One region of the Streptomyces sp. NPDC029041 genome, then DNA from elsewhere that is predicted to be linked to it. Evidence: riboswitches for the same ligand, from Rfam matches in the RefSeq annotation. Region 1 holds a riboswitch; each other region holds the start of a gene.
The links. A riboswitch is a leader RNA that binds a small molecule or an ion and turns the genes downstream of it on or off. The one in region 1 is predicted to bind cyclic di-AMP.
Positions count from the first base shown of each region.

Region 2: it holds a riboswitch for cyclic di-AMP, as region 1 does, so the genes downstream of both, AB0F04_RS15790 (transglycosylase family protein) here and AB0F04_RS29635 (NlpC/P60 family protein) in region 1, are expected to answer to the same signal.
Region 3: it holds a riboswitch for cyclic di-AMP, as region 1 does, so the genes downstream of both, AB0F04_RS01765 (LysM peptidoglycan-binding domain-containing M23 family metallopeptidase) here and AB0F04_RS29635 (NlpC/P60 family protein) in region 1, are expected to answer to the same signal.
Region 4: it holds a riboswitch for cyclic di-AMP, as region 1 does, so the genes downstream of both, AB0F04_RS30535 (transglycosylase SLT domain-containing protein) here and AB0F04_RS29635 (NlpC/P60 family protein) in region 1, are expected to answer to the same signal.

Region 1 covers NZ_JBEZWO010000013.1:39,342-41,533, reverse strand. Annotated here, with positions in the region: gene AB0F04_RS29635 (NlpC/P60 family protein) at 1-874, opposite strand, end outside; cyclic di-AMP (ydaO/yuaA leader) riboswitch at 883-1,055, opposite strand; gene pcrA (DNA helicase PcrA) at 1,370-2,192, shown strand, end outside.
Region 2 covers NZ_JBEZWO010000005.1:531,355-533,546, reverse strand. Annotated here, with positions in the region: gene eno (phosphopyruvate hydratase) at 1-116, opposite strand, end outside; gene AB0F04_RS15790 (transglycosylase family protein) at 377-1,063, opposite strand; cyclic di-AMP (ydaO/yuaA leader) riboswitch at 1,068-1,234, opposite strand; gene AB0F04_RS15785 (transglycosylase family protein) at 1,463-2,192, opposite strand, start outside.
Region 3 covers NZ_JBEZWO010000001.1:414,471-416,662, forward strand. Annotated here, with positions in the region: gene AB0F04_RS01765 (LysM peptidoglycan-binding domain-containing M23 family metallopeptidase) at 1-847, opposite strand, end outside; cyclic di-AMP (ydaO/yuaA leader) riboswitch at 852-1,013, opposite strand; gene AB0F04_RS01770 (alpha-galactosidase) at 1,324-2,192, opposite strand, start outside.
Region 4 covers NZ_JBEZWO010000014.1:11,341-13,532, reverse strand. Annotated here, with positions in the region: gene AB0F04_RS30540 (Cof-type HAD-IIB family hydrolase) at 1-407, shown strand, start outside; gene AB0F04_RS30535 (transglycosylase SLT domain-containing protein) at 371-1,135, opposite strand; cyclic di-AMP (ydaO/yuaA leader) riboswitch at 1,139-1,308, opposite strand; gene AB0F04_RS30530 (polyprenyl synthetase family protein) at 1,820-2,192, shown strand, end outside.

The sequences.
Region 1 (2,192 bases):
CGATCTGGGCGCGGGCGAAGGTGAGCGCCTTGTCGGCCTTGGTGGCGTAGGAGGAGTCGGCCGGGGCCGTCGGGGTGGACGAGCCGGAGGCCGTCGACCCCGTCGATCCGGAGGGGGAGGACCCGCCGTCCTGCTGCCGGGCGGCCTCCTCCTGAGCCTTCTGCTGCGCCGCCTGCTGCCGGGCCAGCTCGTCGGCCTTGCGGGCGGCCTCGGCCCGCTTCTCCTGCTCGATCGCCGCGAGCCGGGCCTTCTCCTCGGCGGTCAGCTTCGTCATCAGTTCGCGCGCGTCGGCGAGCTTGCGCTGGACGGTGGCCTTGGCCGTCTTCAGGTCGCCCTGCGACTCGGTGAGCGTCTCGAGGCTCTCGGTGGCCTCCTGGCGCTTCTTCATCGTCTCGGACTGCTGCGTGATGTAGTCGTCGACCGCGACCTTCTGGCGGCCGGTCATCCGGTCCATCAGCTGCGTCTGGTCGAAGTAGTCCTGCGGGGTGTCCGCGAGCAGGAACGTCGCCGTGTCCGGGGCGGCGGCACCGGTGCGGTACTGGGCGGAGGCGAAGGAACCCAGTTCCTCGCGCGCCTCGTTGAGCTTCTGGGTGCGCTGGGCGACGTCGTCGAGGAGGGTGTCGACGCGCTTGCGCTGCTTCGCGGTCTTCTCCTTGGCCGCGTTGTACTTGTCGGTCGCCGACTCGGCCTGGCGGTACAGGTCGCCGACCTTCTTCTCGACTTCCTCCAGGCTGGGCTTGTCGTCGGCCTCGGGGGCGGCGTTGGCCGACTGGGACAGCAGGGCCACGGAGGTGAGGGCCGCCGTTGCGAGGGCGGGGGTCCGTATGCCTGCCATGCGCGTACCCGTAGGACGCGACTTGCGGTGCGACGCCAAGGGAGGCGACTCCTTCCATGTTCCGCCTACCGGGTTAGCTGTCGGGTTCGGGCGGGTGGTTCGGAAGGTTTGCCCTACGGCCTTCTCCGCACAGGGAGTCGGGCCGATTCACCCCAGGTTCACGGTTGGGTCCCCGGCTCCGGCTGCCGCTGCGGCACGCCGGACTCGGCGGAGGCCGCGCGGCCCGGCGACGTTCGCCGGTGGGGGTCATGCGGCCCGGTCGCACCGTAGCCAACTCGTGTGGCCCCTGTGAAGGTTGATGGGTGATATGCCCGATACATTTTCGTGACCTTATTCCTGAGCGTTGCCGAGAGTGAACGATCAAGGGGGATTGAGTGGGAAAAGTCCCCACTTGCCAGGTGGGTAGCAGGGCGTGATCGCGCCGTCATGGAGGGCGACAACGCGCCACCGGGCGGTCGGCGGGGCCCCGGGCGCGCGGCGATGTTCTCAGGGCGGCGGCGGGCTGTCAGTGGGGCGCCCTAGACTCGGAGAGCGATGAGCAGCCTCTTTGACGACAGCTTCCTGGCGAACCTCCAGGCCCAGCGGGGCCCCGCGGACGAGCCCCCGCCGCCGCCCGAGGACGATCAGGTTCCGGAGCCGATCCCGGACGATCTGTTCGGCGGGAAGTTCGACGTGCCGCCGGACCGGGACGCCTACTACCGGGACGGAGCCCCCCGCCCGGTGGTGGACACCGCCACCCTCCTGGAGGGGCTGAACGACAACCAGCGCGCCGCCGTCGTCCACTCCGGCTCCCCGCTGCTCATCGTGGCCGGCGCCGGCTCCGGCAAGACCCGCGTGCTCACGCACCGCATCGCCCACCTGCTCGCCGAGCGGGACGTGCACCCGGGCCAGATCCTCGCGATCACCTTCACCAACAAGGCCGCCGGTGAGATGAAGGAGCGCGTCGAGCAGCTCGTCGGCCCCCGCGCGAACGCCATGTGGGTCATGACCTTCCACAGCGCGTGCGTGCGCATCCTGCGCCGGGAGAGCAAGAAGCTCGGCTTCACCTCGTCCTTCTCGATCTACGACGCCGCCGACTCCAAGCGCCTGATGGCCCTGGTCTGCCGTGATCTGGACCTCGACCCCAAGCGCTTCCCGCCGAAGTCCTTCAGCGCCAAGATCAGCAACCTGAAGAACGAGCTGATCGACGAGGAGGACTTCGCCGCCCAGGCGACCGACGGCTTCGAGAAGACCCTCGCCCAGGCCTACGCCATGTACCAGTCGCGGCTGCGCGAGGCGAACGCCCTCGACTTCGACGACCTGATCATGACGACGGTCAACCTCCTGCGGGCCTTCCCGGACGTCGCCGAGCACTACC
Region 2 (2,192 bases), on a different contig from region 1:
GACGGGACGGCGGCACGACCGGTGCTGCCGTCGTCGAGGCCGACCTCGACCTCGACCGTGGGGTTGCCTCGGGAGTCCAGGATTTCCCGGGCTACGACGACGTCGATGGACGGCACGAGCATCTCCTTCTTCATGTGACGCGGTACGCGGGTCGCGCGGACCCGGCGAGGTGCGGGCCCGGTGGCTCGCGACATGAGCCTAACCGGCTCGGGGCGATCGGCCACCGGGTCGCCCACCCCATGGACAGAACCGAGCGTAAATTGTTTCCGAACGGAACAAAGACGGTTGCCGAAAAAACCCCGCCCCGGTGCGTACGGGGGATGACGCACCGGGGCGGGGAGCGGGTGGACCCGGGAGGGTCCGGGTGGGCCGCTGCTTACTTCAGGTGCAGCTGCTGGCCCGGGTAGATGAGGTCGGCGTCCTCGACGATGTCCTTGTTCAGCTCGAACAGCTTCTCCCAGCCGCCCTTGACCTTCTTGTCCGCGGCGATCGAGCCGAGGGTGTCACCCTTGACGACCTTGTACTCGCCGTCGCCCTTCTTGACCTTCTTGCCGGTCGGGGTGGTGACGGTCTTCTTGGCCGCCGGGCGCTCGTCCGAGCGGGAGGCCGGCTGCTGCTGGGTCTCGCGGGTCTCGGTGCTCTGCTGCTGCGAGGAGCTGCCGGAGTCGCTCGAGGAGCCGCCCCCGGTGGAGGCACCCGACAGGCCCTTGCCGCAGACCGGCCAGGCGCCCTTGCCCTGGCTCGCCAGGACCTTCTCGGCAATCTCGATCTGCTGGGCCTTGGTGGCCTGGTCGGCGGTGGAGGCGTACTGGGTGCCGCCGTAGCCGGACCAGGTGGAGGCGGAGAACTGCAGACCGCCGTAGTAGCCGTTGCCGGTGTTGATGGACCAGTTGCCGCCGGACTCGCACTGGGCGACCGCGTCCCACTCGGAGGTGGTGGCGGCGGACGCGTTGCCGGCCGCCATCAGCGGGGCGGCGACGGCGGCGCCGGTGACACCGGCGATGGCGATGGCCCGGGTGGCCTTGGACGGACGGCGGTGCGTGCCCTTGCCGGAAAACAGCATGGATGGATCCCCTCACCGACGCCTGCGAGGTGAGCTGTCGGGTTCGGGCCGGTTGAGTTGCCCGGCCACGTCCCTGACGGGACGCGGCTTCACCCCAAGCCCTTCCGGCACAACCGGCCGGTCGGGCACCTACCTTGGGTCCCCCGCTCCTGCCTACGGCGCTTGACGCGACGACTGTTCCCGTGCGGCCGCTGGCAGGATTCGGCGTTGCGGCAGCCGGGGCTCGCGGTGGCGAGCGGTCTCGACCGTAGACACGAGATCCGCGGAATTTCAAAGACGATCAAGGCTTCTGAGATCTATCTCTCACGGGCCCAAAACGGGACATCAGCCGCGAAACATGACGTGAACTCACCCGGTTTCGGGGCGACTTCGGTTGCCGTTTCCGTACTGTCCGAACGGCTACTTCTCGTCCGCTTCGCCCTCGACCGTGAGCGCCTGACCGGGGAGGATGAGGTCCGGGTCGGCTCCGACCTCCTTCTCGTTGCCCTCGTAGAGCGCGTGCCACCCCCCGTCGACACGAAGGGCGTCGGCGATGGACCAGAGGCTGTCGCCGATACCCACGATGTAGGCACCTTCGGACGTATCGCCGGAACTCTCTTCGGCGGGCGCGGAGTGACGCCCCGTGGACTTCTCCGCACCGGCGCCGTCGGGGTCGCCGGTTTCGTCGGCACTGGGGCCGCGATGACGGCCGGAGCCGCTGTCGGCCGGTCGCGAGGAGCCGTCACCCTGCCGGGCGTTGTCGGCCTTGTCGCTCTTGGAGGCGTCCGGGGAGGAGCCGTCGGACCGCCGCTCCCGCGACGAGTCGGGGGATTCGGTCGACTTGTCCGGCTTGACGCTTTCATCCTTCGAGGTGGACGACGCGTCAGGAGAGGGCGAGGAAGTGTCCGAAGGGGACGAGCCGAGCGAGTCGAGCAGGCCGGGCGAGTCCACCTCGCCGGACGAGTCGGACGCGTCGGACGAACCGGAGCCGGACCCCTTGCCCTGCTCGAGGCCGGAGAGCAGTCCACAGGTGCGCCACGCGCCGACTCCCTCGTCGGCGAGGATTCTCTCGGCCACGGCTATCTGCTGGGAGCGGCTGGCCAGGTCGGGGCTCGCGGCGTAGTCCAGACCGCCGTGACTCTCCCAGTCC
Region 3 (2,192 bases), on a different contig from region 1:
CCGGGTCCACGTCCGAGCCGTAGTCCGGCGTGGTGCGGATCTCGAAGTGCAGGTGCGGTCCGGTCACGTTGCCGGTCGCGCCCGACAGGCCGACCTGCTGCCCGGCGGTCACGGTCTGGCCGGCCGAGACGGAGAGCTGGGACAGGTGGGCGTACTGGGCGTAGTAGCCGTCGGCGAGCTTGATGACGACCTGGTTGCCGTACGCGCCGCCCCAGCCGGCGGACACGACCGTGCCCGCGCCGACGGCCTTGAGGGAGGTGCCGGTCGGGACGACGAAGTCGACGCCGGTGTGGTAGCCGCTGGACCACATGCTGCCGGACATGTGGTACGGGGTGCCGACGGTGGCGCCGGCCACCGGGAGGGTGAAGCCGCTGGAGTTGTTCTCGGCGGCCGCCGGCTTGGCGGCGGTCTCCGCCTCCGCCTTCGGGGCCGTATCGGCGGCTGACGGCTTCGGGGCCGAGGCCTTCGGGGCGCTCGCCGCCTTCTTGCCGATCGACAGCTTCAGGCCCGGGTGGATCAGCGACGGGTCGGAGCCGACGGCGTCACGGTTGTCCGCGTAGAGCTTCTTCCAGCCACCGCTGACATGCTGATCCTCGGCGATCTTCGCGAGGTAGTCACCGGCCTTCACGGTGTACGTGCGGGAACCGTTGGCCTCTTCCGCGGCCTTTTCCCCGGCGGCCGGAGCGGACTGGACGGCCTTTTCCGGAGCCGACTGCGGGGTGGCGGCGTGAGCGCCGGCGGCCCCCATGAGCGGCAGGGCGAGGGCGGCCCCGCCGGTTCCGGCGACGGCGATGGAGCGGGTGAAACGCTGGGTCTTGGGGCGGCGGTGCTTACCCTTCGCGGGCATGGCGCATTCCTCTCCGTCGCCTGCGAGGTGAGCTGTCGGGTGCGGGCTGGAGATGCCCGGCCGCGCCGTGGCGCGGCTTAACCCCAAGCCGTTCCGGGAACCGGAACAGGCGTCTTACCTGTGGGTCCCCCGCTCCTGCCGTACGTCGGGTCAGTGTGTGCGGGCTCCGGGCGGCGGCAGGATTAGGCGTCCGTCCGGATTGGTGTGGAACGTAAGCGACCACGACGCAATAGGACAAGCTTGCGGTTGCCCGTGACGGTGTTTTTCTTGACGCGTCGCCACATGTGCCGTCACCGAGCGTGGATTGCCGATCCCCCGCTCCACTCAATGGCCCTGGAAAATTGCGGGGATTACGTGAACATGGCGACAGCACATCGTCACGAATATGACGATGGTCACGCACCCCGACCTCATCTCCTTTACGATCGGGGCACGTTATCCCTAAGCGGCTAAAATTCCCTATTCGGACACAATGACTACTTCCGCTTAAGGCGGACGATCGCGGCGTCCAGATCCCCGCGCAAACCGACCCGCAGTCCGTGATGAAGCAGCACGGCCCCTTGGTGAACTTCGCCCGTTTCGAGGCATTCATACGATTCCGTCGGGTCCAAGCCGCGCAGCCGGAGCGCCGGAACGGGCTCGCCGTAGCGCTGCGCCTGGAGCCAGGCGAAGACGACGGCCTCCTCGCCGAGGACGTACTGCACGGCGCTCAGCCCGCCCTCCGGAGGCCGCAGCCGGTACTGGTCGCCCCGCTGCACCACGGGCCGGATCTCCTTGTAGAGCCTCACCCACTCCGCCGCCTCGGCGAGCTCCTCCGGCGTCCACTTCGTGAGGTCACCCCCGACCCCGAGCACCCCGGCCATGGCGCTGACGAACCGGAACCGCAGCGAGCTGGCCCGGTGGTTGAGCATGGCGTTCGGACTGTCGGTGACCCAGGCGGCCATGACCCGGGCCGGATGGATCTGGCTGAAGCCGTGCTGGATGGCGAGCCGGTCGAGGGGGTCGGTGTTGTCGGAGGTCCACACCTGGTCCGTGCGGCTCAGCACACCGAGGTCGATCCGTCCGCCGCCGCCCGAGCAGGACTCGAAGGCCACCCCCGGGTGAGCCGCCCTCAGGCGGTCCAGCAGGGCGTACAGGCCCTGCACGTGGTCGACCCAGAGCCGCTGCGGGTAGCCGTCGTCCGGCCAGCCGGCGTCCGTGAAGCAGCGGTTGAAGTCCCACTTCACGTAGTCGATCGGCGCACCGGAGAGGAGTCCGTCGAGCTGCTCCCACAGATACTCCCGGACGTCCTCGCGGGCGAGGTTGAGCACCAGCTGATTGCGGAACTCCGTCCGCTTTCGTCCCG
Region 4 (2,192 bases), on a different contig from region 1:
AGCCCATCAGCAAGGTGCTGCTGCGCCACCCCTACCTGACGGACGACGAGTTGGCGGCGACGGCCCGCTCGGTGGTCGGCTCGCTGGCGACGGTGACGATGTCGGGGCCCGGCACGGTCGAGCTCCAGCCGTGCGGGATCACCAAGGCGACGGGGCTGGCGCTGGCCGCCGAGCATCTGGGGCTGCGGCCGGCGGACACCATCGCCTTCGGCGACATGCCCAACGACATCCCGATGTTCGACTGGGCCGGTCACGGTGTCGCGATGGCCAACGCCCACCCCGAGCTGAAGGCCGTGGCCGACGAGGTCACCCTGTCGAACGAGGACGACGGCATCGCCGTCGTCCTCGAGCGACTGCTGGACGGGGCGGATCAGTACGGGCCGTTGACGTTGTCGATCGAGCCGTAGCGGGCCGCCGCGTAGTTGCAGGCCGCCGTGATGTTGGCGACCGGGTCGTACGGGTCCCACGACGTGCCGTCCACGTGGTAGGCCTGGAAGGTCGGGTCGATGGTCTGGAGCAGGCCCTTGGACGGCGTGCCCGCGGCGGCGTTGGAGTCCCAGTTGTTGATCGCCTGGGGGTTGCCGGACGACTCGCGCATGATGTTGCGGTAGATGCCGTCGTAGGACCCGGGGATCCCCTTCTGCGCCATGATGTCCAGCGCCTCGCGGATCCACCCGTCGAGGTTGTTCGCGTAGGTCTTCGCGGATGCCTGCGTGGCCTGGGCGACACCGCCGGCGGGCTTGGCGGGGGCGGACGACTTGGTCGCCGTCTTCTTCGGGGCGAGCGACTTGGTGGTCTTCACCTTGAGCTTCAGACCCGGGTGGATCAGCTTCGGGTTGTCGCCGACGGCGGCGCGGTTGTCCTTGTAGAGCTGCTTCCAGCCGCCCCGGACGTCGTACCGGTCCGCGATGCGGGCGAGCGAGTCGCCCTTGGTCACGGTGTACGTGAGGGACTTGGCGGGCTGGGCCGCCTGCTTCACGGACTGCGCGGCGGGGGCGCTCTGGGGCTCGGCGGCGCTCGCGTGCGTGGCCCCGAGGAGCGGAAGGGTCAGTGCGGCTCCACCGGTGCCGACGGCGACGATGCCTCGGGTCAGCGGGTTGGTTCTGGGGCGACGGTGCTTGCCTCGTCCGGCCATGGCGATGTTCCTCTCCGGCGCCTGCGAGGTGAGCTGTCGGGTTCGGGCCGGGAGGTGCCCGGCCGCCTACGGCACCGTGTGCCGTACGCGGCTTCACCCCGAGCCGTGCCGCTGTGCGGACCGGCGACTTACCTGGGTCCCCCGCTCCTGCCACGCGTGAGTGAGTTCGGTTCCTGTGGGGAGTCCGGGCGGCGGCAGGATTAGGCGTCCGCCGGACAGGGCCGGAACGTATGCGAGAGCACATGTCGGGAACAAGCACCTCAGTCACATATCGCGCGGTTGACCTTGGTCGGGGGCGTTTGGGCGACTTGATCCTTTGCGAGAGCCAAGGCTCAACTGGCTTTCACGGGAAGGCGGTAGGGGCTGGTGTGGGCACGGGGCGGAAAAGGGGAAGTAGTGATTCAACTCACTGATCACGAGCCCGTGGGGCAATTTCCGCCAAGGGGAATTCCACGACTCAACACGGCAAATCGTGCATAACTCGCTACCCTCGGGTAAGTCGATAAATATCTGTTCTTATAGGTTGATCGAAAACATAGCGGTCGTGATCGGATACCACCCGGCCTGTAACCACGGGCGCTGGCGGTGATCGAAACGTGACCGGATACGCTGACTCGAGTGAGGGCAGCGACCTATCGACAATCCGCGTAATCACCGGCAGACACAGCAGACAGGAGACCCCTCGTGACCGACGTCGGGCCGTTCGGGCTGAGCGTGCGGGACCAGGCTCTGGAAGCCGACGTCCAGGCCGGATTGACGGCTGTCGAGGAAGGCTTGCTCGAGGCCACCAAGAGTGAGGTGCCCTTCATCACGGAGGCCGCCCAGCACCTGGTGCGAGCCGGCGGCAAGCGGTTCCGCCCGCTGCTCGTGATGCTCTCCGCCCGGTTCGGTGACCGCCACGCGCCCGGGATCGTCCCGTCGGCGGTCGTCGTGGAGCTGACCCACCTCGCCACGCTCTACCACGACGACGTCATGGACGAGGCCGCCGTGCGCCGCGGCGTCCCGAGTGCGAACACCCGCTGGGGCAACTCCGTCGCCGTCCTCACCGGCGACTTCC